Regions from separate parts of the Bradyrhizobium sp. i1.15.2 genome, predicted to be linked through region 3. Evidence: predicted binding sites of a transcription regulator. Region 3 holds the regulator's gene; each other region holds the start of a gene.
What was found. The regulator LexA, encoded in region 3, represses DNA repair genes until DNA is damaged. The targets are predictions, from matches to a motif close to TGTTCNNNNTGTGTTCNG.

Region 1 (4,162 bases), on a different contig from region 3:
GCGGGATTGGAGCGTGGCGTGCGGCCGATCGGCGACTGGTCGATGTCGATGATCTTGTCGATGTGCTCGAGGCCCTCGATGCGGTCGTGCGGCGCGGCGCCCTCGCTGGCGTTGTTCAGCTTGCGGGCGATCGCCTTGTACAGCGTGTCGATCAGCAGCGTCGACTTGCCGCCGCCGGAGACGCCGGTAACGCAGGTGAACAGGCCGAGCGGGATTTCGGCCGTGACGTTCTTGAGGTTATTGCCGCGCGCATTGACCACCTTGATGGTGCGGCGATGGTTCGGCGGGCGCCGCTCCGGCACCTCGACCTCAAGCTCGCCGGTCAGATATTTGCCGGTCAGCGAGTTGGGGTTGCGCATGATCTCGGCGGGCGTGCCTTCGGCGATGATGTTGCCGCCATGCATGCCGGCACCGGGGCCGATGTCGAGCACGTGGTCGGCGAGCAGGATCGCGTCCTCGTCATGCTCGACCACGATCACGGTGTTGCCGAGGTCGCGAAGTCTCTTGAGCGTGTCGAGCAGGCGCGCGTTGTCGCGCTGGTGCAAGCCGATCGAGGGTTCGTCGAGCACATAGAGCACACCTGTCAGGCCCGAGCCGATCTGCGAGGCCAGGCGGATGCGCTGGCTCTCGCCGCCGGAGAGCGTGCCGGAGGAGCGGGACAGCGTGAGATAGTTGAGGCCGACGTCGAGCAGGAAGGTGAGGCGCTCGCGGATCTCCTTGAGGATGCGGCCGGCGATCTCGTTCTGCTGGGTGTTCAGCGCCTCCGGCACGGTCTCGAACCACGCGCCGGCGCCCTTCACTGACATCTCGGAGATGTCGCCGATATGCTTGCCGCCGATCTTGACGCAGAGCGCCTCGGGCTTGAGCCGAAAGCCGTGGCACGCCTCGCAGGGCACGTCGTGGAAGTACTTCGCCAGCTCCTCGCGCGCCCACTCGCTCTCGGTCTCGCGATAGCGGCGGTTGATGTTGGTGATGACGCCCTCGAACGGCTTCTTGGTGTCATAGGAACGGACGCCGTCCTCGTAGGAGAACTTGATCTCGTCCTCGCCGGAGCCATGGAGGATCGCGTTCTGCGTCTTCTTGGGCAGATCCTTCCATTTGGTGGTCAGCGTGAACTTGTAATGCTTGCCGAGCGCAGTCAACGTCTGAATGTAATAGGGCGACGAGGACTTGGCCCAGGGCGCGATCGCGCCCTTGCCGATGGCTAGCTCCTTGTCGGGGATGACGAGGTCCTCGTCGACATGCTGCTCGACGCCGAGGCCGCCGCAGGCGGGGCAGGCGCCATAGGGATTGTTGAACGAGAACAGCCGGGGCTCGATCTCGGGGATGGTGAAGCCGGAGACAGGGCAGGCGAACTTTTCCGAGAACAGCATGCGCTCGGGTCCGCTCTTGTCGTGGATCTTGGCCGTCTTCTTTTTCTCTTCCGCGGGGGCTGCTGCAGCCGGCGCGTCCGCGAATTCGATGACGGCGAGGCCCTCGGCGAGCTTGAGCGCGGTCTCGAAGCTTTCGGCGAGGCGTTGGCCGATGTCGGGGCGCACCACGATACGATCGACGACGACGTCGATATCGTGCGGGAATTTCTTGTCGAGAACAGGCGCTTCCGCGAGCTCATGGAAGGCGCCGTCGATCTTGACGCGCTGAAAGCCCTTCTTGAGCCATTCGGCGAGCTCTTTGCGGTACTCGCCCTTGCGGCCGCGCACGACTGGCGCAAGCAGATAGAGCCGCGAGCTCTCCGGCAGCGCCAGCACGCGATCGACCATCTGCGAGACGGTCTGGCTCTCGATCGGCAGGCCGGTGGCGGGCGAATAGGGCACGCCGACGCGCGCCCACAGCAGGCGCATATAGTCGTAGATTTCGGTCACCGTGCCGACGGTGGAGCGCGGGTTCTTCGACGTCGTCTTCTGTTCGATCGAGATCGCCGGCGACAGGCCGTCGATCTGGTCGACGTCGGGCTTCTGCATCATCTCCAGGAACTGGCGGGCATAGGCCGACAGCGATTCGACGTAGCGGCGCTGGCCCTCGGCATAGATGGTGTCGAACGCGAGGGAGGATTTGCCGGAGCCTGACAGCCCCGTGAACACGACGAGCTTGTCGCGGGGAATTTCGACGTCGACGTTCTTGAGGTTGTGCTCGCGCGCGCCACGGATCGTAATCGCGCGCAGGTGTGCTCCCGCGTTCTGTTGTTGGCGCTTCGCCTTGATCACTTCATCCATCCTGGTGGTCCTCAGGGAATCCAAAAGCGCGCGATCGCGCCAACTTGAAAGGCGCGCATCGCCCGGAACCGGGATCGGCGCCGATGGGTAAGTAAGCGAACGTAGGAAGAACAGGGACGGATTTCCAGTGGCGTTTGCGAATCGTCAACGGATTGTTGGCGCGCTGGCGGCATCTGGCAGGAGCACGGCTTGCGGAACTGCGCGTGACCGGTCCCGTTCAAACAAAAAGGCCGGCGCGAGGCCGGCCTTTCGTAACACGATGGCGTCGATAGCGAAGATCAGTACTTCGCGACGATCGGGCCCCCGAAGTGATAGTTCACGCCGACCTGCACGGTGTGAAACTCGAGCGTGCCGGTGGGCAGGGCGCCCGAGAAGTAGGTCTCGCCGCCGAGGCTGCGAAAGAGGTACTCGCCCTTGACCGACCACTGCGGAGCGAAGAACGCTTCGACGCCCGCACCGACGGTCCAGCCGGAGTGCCACTTGCTGTCGGAAGCGGTCACGCCGAGCGCGCTGATGCTGAGCTTGTTGTCGATCCAGGCGTAACCACCGGTGCCGTAGAACAGGACGTTGTTGACGGCGTAGCCGATGCGGCCGCGCACGGTGCCCATCGCATCGGTCTTCGAGCTGAGGGTGGTGCTGACGAGGCCGAAGCCGGGGACGGCAACGGGGCCGGTGACCGACGCGCTGACGTCAGCCCAGGAACCATCGGCCTCGATGCCGAACACGACATTGCCGGTCTGCCAGTTGTAGCCGGCAGTACCGCCGACGAAGCCGCCCTTCATCTTCGGGTCGGTCGAGGAATTTTCCCAGGCGCCGCCACCGACGATACCGAGGTAGAAGCCGGTCCAGTTGTAGACCGAAGCCATGGCCACCGGAGCCTTGGTGTAGGGGCGCGCCGCCAGATCAGCGGCCGAAGCCGGGGCAGCGAGTGCGAACAAACAGGCCGAAGCCAACCAAATCTTTTTCATCTTCAGTAATCCCAGTCCCAGTTTCTGTTGTCCCTCCCTGTTCCGGAAGAGCATCGGACGCCGTGGTCCAACTGATATCGTCCATACACCGGTGAAGCCGCAAGTTGTGTCACTGAAAAGCAACAGCGATCGGAAAACGGAACGGCTATTGACCTATTGATATCGCAGAACCGCACAGCAAAAGGCCGGCACGAGGCCGGCCTTCGAAGTGCTCTATTCCAGCGCGATCAGTACTTTGCGATGACCGGACCGCCCCAGCGATAGTTCAAGCGGACGAGGCCCATGTCGACGTCCTGGCGAATCCGGTCGCTGCCGAAAACCGCACCCGCGGGCGTTGTGAAGCCGATCGTGCGATCGCCAAGGAAGATGTGGTCGTATTCAAAGCCCAGCGACCAGTTGGGAGCGAAGCCGAACTCCAGACCGGCCCCGACCGTGCCACCCCAGCGAGTCTCCCGCGCCGAGGCCAGCAGCGCGCCCGCGCCGGGCGTGCCCGCCGCAGCGTAGATGTCGTATTTGTCGCCGACGACGGCGGCGCCGCCCTTCACGTAAAGCAGCACGTTGTTCCAGGCGTAACCGATCTGACCGGTGATGAGCCCGAAAGAGTCGATGCGGGAACGGTTGCGATCACCCGTGACCAGGGCGGTGCCGGGGAAAAGTGTGCTCACGTTGTCGCCCCGGAAGTCGGCCCAGTTGCCTTGGCCTTCGAGGCCGAACACCCAATTGGTGGACTGCCAGCGATAGCCGATCTGGCCACCGACCGTGCCGCCGACCGCGTTATGGCAGCCTTCCCCGACCAAAACGCCGGTCGCGGGCGTGACGAAGTCCCAGCACGTGTGGCTCGAGCCACCGCCGCCGTTGATGCCGATGTAGAAGCCGCTCCAATCGTAGATGGTGGCAATCGCCGGCGCCGGAGCCTTGGTGTAGGGACGCGCGGCAAGATCCGCCGCGCTCGCGGGAGCCGACAGGCCCATCGCCACTGCA
Region 2 (4,162 bases), on a different contig from region 3:
GATGGCCGGCGAGGTCTTCCTTGTCGCCGGGCTGTTCGCCGACCAGCATGATATTGGCGGACTTCGGGCCTTCGCCGAACACGGTCTGGGTCGCGTCCTTGTAGAGATGGCAGGCGCGGCAATGGGCGGCCTCCTCGCGGAGCGCTTCGAGATCGTCGGTGGCGGTCTTGCGTTTCATCGGAGCCTCCGGCCGCTTTTGAGGCTTGTGCGGATCGGTTGCGGCATTGGCGATCATGGCGCCGGTCATGCGTTCGGCGTCCTCGATCAGGGGCTTAATGATCGAAGCCTCGGGCAGGTTCCTCCAATATTTCTTCGGCATCTCCGTTTGCATCGCCTTCACCTTCAGGCGGGCCGGATTGAAGATGCTGGCGTAGTAGCGCCGCCAGGTTTCCTCCAGCCGGTCTTCGCTCGGCGCCTCGCTCTTGCTGACGCCTGATGTGAAGGAGAGAGCGTGGCCATCCCAATGCGCGCACAAATCCGGCGTCAGGATCGACCAGGGCATGTCGGCAAAGCGCTTGGCGAAGAACGGCGCGGCGAGCTCGACGATGTGATGCTCCGGCTCGAACCACGCAACGTAGTGCGCTTCGCGTTCCCTGCCGATCTCGCGGAAGCGCACGAAGGCATGCATCTTGTGCTCGTCGCGGTAGACCGCCTTTGCCATGGCCGTGACTTGCGCGACATCGGGATTGGTCGCGACCTCGATGAGGTCGTGATTGTCCTTCAGCCGAAACAGCAGGCGATAGAGGATCGCGAAACGCTCAGGATCGCGATGCAGGATCGCGGCCTTGGCGAGCTCGACGAATCTTGCAGGCACGTTGAAGGTGCCATCGGCACCGGCCGGCTGCGGAGACGGCGAGGGCGGCGCGAACAGCTCCGCTTCGCCGCCCCGCACGGCCCAGGTGATGTCGCCCGGCTTCATTTGATGAAGCACGAGGCTACGCGCGGCTTTGCGCCAGCCATCGAAATCGGTTTCGTTTTCGAGGATGATGTACTGCATCAGAAGCCAAATCCCAGTTGTGTTGCCGGCTTGAACCGTTCGATCAGCCGTGCCTCGTCGAGGCGGTGCGGCGCGGGCCGGTGATCGCTGAGGACGATGAACGGCAGCGCCTTGTTGCGGGGCACGTGCAGCCGCGCGAGGTCGGCGACGCGGATCGTGGTCGTGCGGCGCGCCGCGATGATGCGCTCGACCGCCTTGGTGCCGAAGCCCGGCACGCGCAACAATTCCTCGCGGCTGGCGCGGTTGACATCGAGCGGGAAGCGGTCGCGGTGACGCAGCGCCCAGGCGAGCTTTGGATCGATGTCGAGCGGCAGCATCGCGCTGTCGTCGACGATCTCGCCGACGTCGAAGCCGTAGAACCGCATCAGCCAATCGGCCTGGTAGAGACGGTGCTCGCGCAGCAAGGGCGGCGCGCGCAGAGGCAGCGCGCGGCTGGCATCGGGGATGGGGCTGAACGCGGAATAATAGACGCGCCTCAGCCTGTATGAACCGTAGAGATTGGCACTGGTGTGGAGGATGGTGTGGTCGGAAGCCGCGTCGGCGCCGACGATCATCTGCGTGCTTTGGCCGGCCGGCGCGAAGCGTTGCGGCTTGGCTTTCGTCTTCGCGCTGCGGCTTTCCTCGGCCTCGTCCAGCTTCAGCCGCAGCCGGCCCATGGTACGGCGGATCGCGCGCACGTCCTTCTCGGGCGCGAATTGCTGCAGGCTCGTCTCCTGCGGCATCTCGATGTTGATGGAGAGACGGTCGGCATATTTGCCGGCCTCGGAGATCAATGCATCGTCGGCCTCGGGAATAGTCTTGAGATGGATGTAGCCACGGAAGTGATGCTCCTCGCGCAGTTTTCGCGCGACGCTCACCACCTGCTCCATGGTGTAGTCGGGGTTACGGATGATCCCGGAGGAGAGAAATAGTCCTTCGATGTAATTGCGCCGGTAGAAGTCGAGCGTCAGCTTGATCACTTCGTCGATGGTGAAGCGGGCACGTGGCACGTTGGAGGAGGCGCGGTTGACGCAATAGAGGCAGTCGTAATTGCAGGCGTTGGTCAGCAGCACCTTGAGCAGCGAGATACAGCGGCCGTCCGGCGCGTAGGAATGGCAGATACCCATGCCGGGCGCGGTCGAGCCCATGCCCTTGCCGTCGCTGGAATCCCGCCTCTCGGTGCCGCTGGAGGCGCAGGACGCGTCGTACTTGGCGGCGTCCGCCAGGATTTCCAGCTTGCGTTGCACGTCCATATTGGAATCCCTTTGATTCAGCTCACGAATCCCAAGGCCCGCCAATTCGATTGACTCCCGGGGCGTCGTTAGCTTTATATTAGAACATATCATGAACAAATGAGCTAGCCGCTGGTTCTCTTTTTGAGAGCCACCGGCAATCACCCTTGAGGAGCGGCGTATATGAGCGGCGCACGAACAAGCGCGCTTGCAGCCTTGCGCGGCCAGATCGAGCGCATCGAGACGGCGGAGGTCGTGCATCATCGCGACCGTGTCGCGCTCGGCCACCGCGAGGCCGACAGCGCGCTAAAGGGCGGGCTCGCGCGCGCGGCAATCCACGAGGTGTTTTGCGAGGGACGTCAGGGCGCGACCGCGACCGGCTTTGTCACGGGACTTGCGGGGCGCGTGACGGCACGCAAGCCGCTGCTGTGGGTGCGGCAGGATTTTTCGGAAATTGAAACCGGCGCGCTGTCGATGAGCGGGCTCGCCGAGATCGGTCTCGATCCGCGTCGCATGGTGATGGTGCGCGCCGCCGACGTGGAGAGCGCGCTGCGCACGTCGGCTGATGCACTCGCCTGCGACGCGCTGGGCGCCGTCGTGCTCGAGCTCTGGGGCGAGACGAGGCAGTTCGATCTCGTAGCGAGCCGCAAGCTGACATTGGCTGCGCAGTCTTCCGGTGTCACCGGCTTGCTGCTGCGGATGGCCGCGCAACCTTTGCCCTCGACCGCCGAGACCAGGTGGATGCTGCGCGCGGCGCATTCGCCGCCGGGCGCGATGTGGAGTGCCTGGGGTGCGCCGCGCTTCGATGCCGAGCTCCTGCGCAATCGTCATGGCCCGTGTGGCCGGTGGATCATGGAATGGAAATGTGATGAGTGCCAGTTCTCTGAATCGTCGGCGTATCCTCAGCCTGTGGCTGCCGCGCCTGCCCATCGACCGGATCCAGCGGTTCTTCGACGGCGTCGGGCTGGGTAGAACCAATGATCCGAGCATTGTCGTCATCAAGGACAGCAACGCGCTGGTGATCCATGCGCTGGACGAGGCGGCCGAGCGCCTCGGTCTGCATATCGGCCAGCCGCTGGCCAATGCCCGGGCGATGTGTCCTGATTTAAAGGTGTTCGACGCCGATGCCGTGGCCGATGCCAAGACGATCGGCGACATCGCCGACTGGTGCGACCGCTTCACGCCGCTGGTGGCGCTCGATCCGCCGCACGGGCTGTTCCTCGACATCACCGGCTGCGCGCATCTGTTCGGCGGCGAGGCTGCGCTGTTGCAAACCCTTGTCCGTGCCCTCGATCGCCAGGGCTTTGCCGTCAGCGCGGCGGTCGCCGGCACCTCGGTCTGCGCGCGCACGCTGACGCGGCAGGCATCCGGTAGCATCGTTGCCGATGACGGGGAGGCGGCGGCAATCAGCCGGTTTCCGGTGTCCGCGCTTGGTGCGGGTGAGGCCATCACCACCGGCCTGCGCCGCGCCGGCTTGAAGACCATCGGGGATGTGGCCTCGCGAACGCCGAGCGAAATCACGGCGCGGTTTGGTGCACGATTCTCCACACTGCTCGCGCATGCGCTGGGGCAGGGCGATGCGCCGATCAATCCACGAAAGCCGCTGCCCGATTACATCGTGGAGAAACGCTTTGCCGAGCCGATCGCGACCGACACCATGATCGCGATGACGCTGTCGCGCCTGGCGGACACGTTGATCGCGTCGATGGAGAAGCAGGGCAAGGGCGCGCGCCGGCTTGAGGCCACCTTCTTCCGTACCGACGGCGCAGTGCGTGCGATCATGGTCGAGACCGGACGTCCCGTGACGCAGAGCGCGGTCGTCGACCGGCTGTTCCGCGAGCGTCTCGATGCACTCGCCGATCCGCTCGATCCCGGCTTCGGCTTCGACATGGTGCGGCTGTCGGCAAGCCGCACCGAGATCGTGGTGCAGGAGCAGCGCGATCTCGATGCCCAT
Region 3 (4,162 bases):
TCGCCGCGTGACGTCGGGAACGCATTGAAGGCATTGGGCATTTGACGAGGAGTCGGTGTCGCGAAACCCACGGCGGCACCGCCCGCCGGGACCAATTTTGAGAAATTGAGGAACCCGATCACTTTGTGCATTTTTGTACAGAGTTCCGGGAACGGAATACCGCCTTCCGGACTCTTAGAGTCCGTTGGGACTTCTACGGACGGATGCATCATCGTGCTGGGCAAAACCTACCTCACCAAGCAGGCCTCTCTTCTTCTTGAATTCGCCAGGACAACTTCAGATTCGGACCTTTCCGCCAAGCTTGTGAGCAAGGCCGCCGACCTGAAATCCCAGGCCGATCCGCTGCCCGACAAAGACCAGGGAGCCAAGGCGCCCGACGTAACTCCCGGGCAGGCAGGGAGCTGATCGATGCAGCCCGGGGCGCTCGTCGTTCTCGCCTTGCCGTGATTTTCCTTGCCGTGATTTTCGTCGCTTCCATGGCCGCTCTCCTGCCGATTTGTCAGGTTCTTCGCATCATGCCGCGACGCGCTTGATCCTGCCTTCCGGAACAATGTGAAGCGGCGGGATGACTGTGCCCGCTCAGCGGTTTTTGCCTCTGCGCCCGCGCTCGGCTAGAAGACGTGCGGAACATTCGCCCGAACGTGCCGAGCAGGAGTTTTCGCCGTGGCCTTGATGCCGGTTTCCGACGCGCTTGCCGCGGTGCTGGCGGGTGCAGAGCCGCTGCCGGAAGAAATGATTTCCCTCGACGAGGCCCATCATCGCGTGCTCGCGCGTGACCTCGCGGCGCGGCGCACGCAGCCGCCGCAGGCGATGTCGGCGATGGACGGCTACGCGGTGCGCGCGGCCGATGCCGCGACGATCGATTCGGAGCTCACCGTGGTCGGCGAAGTCGCGGCGGGCCGACCGTTCGCCGGGACGATCGGCGCCGGCGAGGCCGTACGGATCTTCACCGGCGGCGTCGTTCCCGGTGGCGCGGACGCCGTCGTGATCCAGGAGGACACGGTCGCAGCCGGCAAGCGGATCATGATCAAGGAAGCCGCGATCGCCGGTCGGCACATCCGCCCCGCCGGCGTCGATTTCCGCGAGGGTGACGTGCTCCTGCGCAAGGGAAGCCGTGTCACCGAGCGCGACCTCGCGCTCGCTGCCGGGATGAATCATCCGCACCTTGTCGTTTTCAGGCGTCCAAAGGTCGCGATTCTCGCCACCGGCGACGAGCTGGTGATGCCAGGCACCACGCCAGGCCACGGCCAGATCGTCTATTCCAACGGCTACGCCCTGCACGCGCTCGCCCGCAGCGAAGGCGCCGAGACGATCGACCTCGGTATTGCCGCCGACACGCTGGAGGCGACCACCGCCGGCATCCGCCGCGCCCGCGAGAGCGGCGCCGACATCCTGATCACGACCGGCGGCGCATCGGTCGGCGACCACGATCTGGTCCAGCAGGCACTGCGGGACGAAGGCATCGCGATGGCGTTCTGGAAGATCGCGATGCGGCCAGGCAAGCCGATGATGCACGGGCGACTCGGCGCAATGGGTGTGATCGGCCTGCCGGGCAATCCCGTGTCGTCCTACGTGTGCGCTTTCCTGTTCATGGTGCCGCTGATTCGCGCCCTGTCGGGCCGTTCAGTGATTCACCATCGCCGCGAACGCGCCGTGCTCGGCCGCGGCGTCGGCGCCAACGACCAGCGCGAGGACTATCTGCGCGCGCATCTGGAGGAGCGTGACGATGGCACACGCGTCGTTCTTCCCGTCAATCATCAGGACTCTTCGCTGCTTGCGAATCTCGCTGCAGCACAGGTACTTCTCGTGCGCGCACCATTCGCGCCGAAGGCCGAAGCCGGCACGGCTTGCGAAGTGTTGCGGCTCCCCGTCTGAGCACCCCGCAACGCGCGTTCCGCGAACTTTGCTCTGTTCACGGTAAATTAAGCAGTTGCGGAACATGTATCGAACATATAGTGTCCGTTCATGATTTGTTTCGAGCATGTAGCGGCTTATTGCCGAATTCTGCGTCTCGGAATCGGACGACATCAACCGGGGGACTTTGGTCGAGATGTTAACGCGCAAACAATACGAGCTTCTGCGGTTCATCAGTGAACGTCTGAAGGAAAGCGGCGTGCCGCCCTCCTTCGACGAGATGAAGGATGCGCTCGATCTGCGCTCGAAGTCGGGCATCCATCGCCTGATCACGGCGCTCGAGGAGCGTGGCTTCATCCGACGCCTGCCCAACCGCGCCCGTGCGATTGAAGTCATCAAGCTGCCGGAGCTCCAGGCAGCCGCCGGCAGCCGCCGCGGCTTCACCCCCAGCGTCATCGAGGGCAATCTCGGCAAGGTGCGTGCGGGCTCCAGCCTGCCCGCGGACGAGGGCGAACGCCCCGTGGCGGTACCGGTGATGGGCCGCATCGCGGCCGGCACGCCGATCGAGGCGTTGCAGACACGCAGCCACACCATCAGCGTACCGCCCGACATGCTCGGCTCGGGCGAACATTACGCGCTGGAAGTGCGCGGTGATTCCATGGTTGATGCCGGCATCCTTGACGGCGACATGGCGCTGATTCAGCGCAACGAGAGCGCCGATACCGGCGACATCGTGGTGGCGCTGATCGACGACGAGGAAGCGACGCTGAAGCGCTTCCGCCGTCGCGGCGCCTCGATCGCGCTCGAGCCCGCCAACGCTGCCTATGAGGTCCGCATCCTGCCGCCCAATCGGGTGAAGATTCAGGGCAAGCTGATCGGGCTTTACCGGAAGTACTGATACCGGACGTACTTGATACCTGGAGAAGTTGGCGCCTCGCGCGCTTCCGATCGGCATCGCCGGTCAGAGATTGGAGCGGATCATCGTCCGCTCCGGCTGGATAGTCTTTCTGGTTCTGCACAGACTATCCGGCCCCTGCTCCGGCGCTGGCTACTCGCGACGCCCAAGAAGCAGCACCGAAACAGCACCGCTTCGCGGCTCGAGTGTGCGAGGAAACAGCGAGCAGCGATCGAGGTCGTTGCACCAGCCGGCAATATTCGCGCATGCGCCTCCCGAATGCATCGCAACTCTCTTTGTTCCTATTGAATTCGGGAAAGATAATGTGATCGCGGCTTGCGGAAACCAGCCGCAGATTTGCCCACAACCGAGCAGAGCTTTCGTGCTTCAACTCTGATAGAGGCCTGCGCCTCGATAAGAGACGTGGGTTGCTATCCCAGCATGAGGAGCACCCGATGTGTGACTACAGCCTGCATGCCGTCGCGTCGCGCCCCGCCGAAGTCGGCGAGACGATCGTCACGACAAATTTCCGCGGCACCTCGACGCGCGGCTTCGCCTCCGCAGCCGATCCGTCTGTTGCCGTCTGCCTGCTGCCGGGAACGGAGCTCGCCTTCGCAGACGACGTCCGCTACGACAATCGCTGGATCTGGACGCGGACCATCAATTCCCGCGTGGGCAAGTTCGGCAAGATCGATCCGCACGTTCCCGACCGCCATCATGACGCGATCGAATTCCCCGACGGCAAATTTGTGCTGGTGACGCAGCTCGTCGAAGGCCAGCGCGCGACCGTGCTGCAACTGCCTGTGACCCAGTCGGTCATCGAGCGCGAGCACAAGGCGCAGATCATCGCCGACAGGCAGCCGACCGTCACGCACCTGCCGATCGGCTGAAACAGCCGCCCTCCGGCTACGAGGTCGGAGGTCAGGATTGAATTGCCATCGCCGGCCGTGGCCGGCGAGATGGTGTGGTTTGCGCCAGCGAATCCGAGCGGACGCACCGACCCGCTGCGTTGCTCCGCACCATCAGATCAATCGTCGGCCTGCAAGTCGGTCTCCGCCGGCGTTGCGTCCTTGATGCGGGGCGCGGTCGCCTTCGGCGCAAGGCTGCCGTCGAAATCACCCTCGCCGGCGCCGACCGGCAACCAGGGGCGGCTCGTGCCTCTCGCCCTCACCGCCTGAACCACAAATCCGTCACCACGCTGCGTCAGCGCCAGTGCGCTCTGGCTGGCGAGCCGCTGCCGATCGACCACCATCGCCGCGCAATCGGGCGGCGCGGGACGCGTCGTCACCACCAGCGCGGCCCGACTGCAATCGTCGGCGAGAGCGTCGACCCGCAGTGCCAGCGCGACCAGCCTCCCGTCGATCAGTGGCGTCACGCAGCCGGATTCGTCACAGGACACGCCATCAGCCAGCG

Region 1: the regulator LexA is predicted to act here: its motif matches at 2,309-2,326, upstream of uvrA (excinuclease ABC subunit UvrA).
Region 2: the regulator LexA is predicted to act here: its motif matches at 2,310-2,327, upstream of ABIB80_RS13470 (ImuA family protein).

Annotation. Positions count from the first base shown of each region.
Region 1 covers NZ_JBEPRQ010000020.1:48,407-52,568, reverse strand. Annotated here, with positions in the region: gene uvrA (excinuclease ABC subunit UvrA) at 1-2,213, opposite strand, end outside; gene ABIB80_RS28080 (outer membrane protein) at 2,492-3,181, opposite strand; gene ABIB80_RS28075 (outer membrane protein) at 3,409-4,162, opposite strand, start outside.
Region 2 covers NZ_JBEPRQ010000006.1:40,849-45,010, reverse strand. Annotated here, with positions in the region: gene ABIB80_RS13480 (UdgX family uracil-DNA binding protein) at 1-997, opposite strand, end outside; gene ABIB80_RS13475 (putative DNA modification/repair radical SAM protein) at 997-2,229, opposite strand; gene ABIB80_RS13470 (ImuA family protein) at 2,392-3,180, shown strand; gene ABIB80_RS13465 (Y-family DNA polymerase) at 3,077-4,162, shown strand, end outside.
Region 3 covers NZ_JBEPRQ010000017.1:24,928-29,089, forward strand. Annotated here, with positions in the region: gene ABIB80_RS25900 (HAD family hydrolase) at 1-45, shown strand, start outside; gene ABIB80_RS25905 (hypothetical protein) at 214-405, shown strand; gene ABIB80_RS25910 (molybdopterin molybdotransferase MoeA) at 664-1,875, shown strand; gene lexA (transcriptional repressor LexA) at 2,051-2,752, shown strand; gene ABIB80_RS25920 (hypothetical protein) at 3,205-3,639, shown strand; partial or broken gene ABIB80_RS25925 (ComEC/Rec2 family competence protein) at 3,777-4,162, opposite strand, start outside.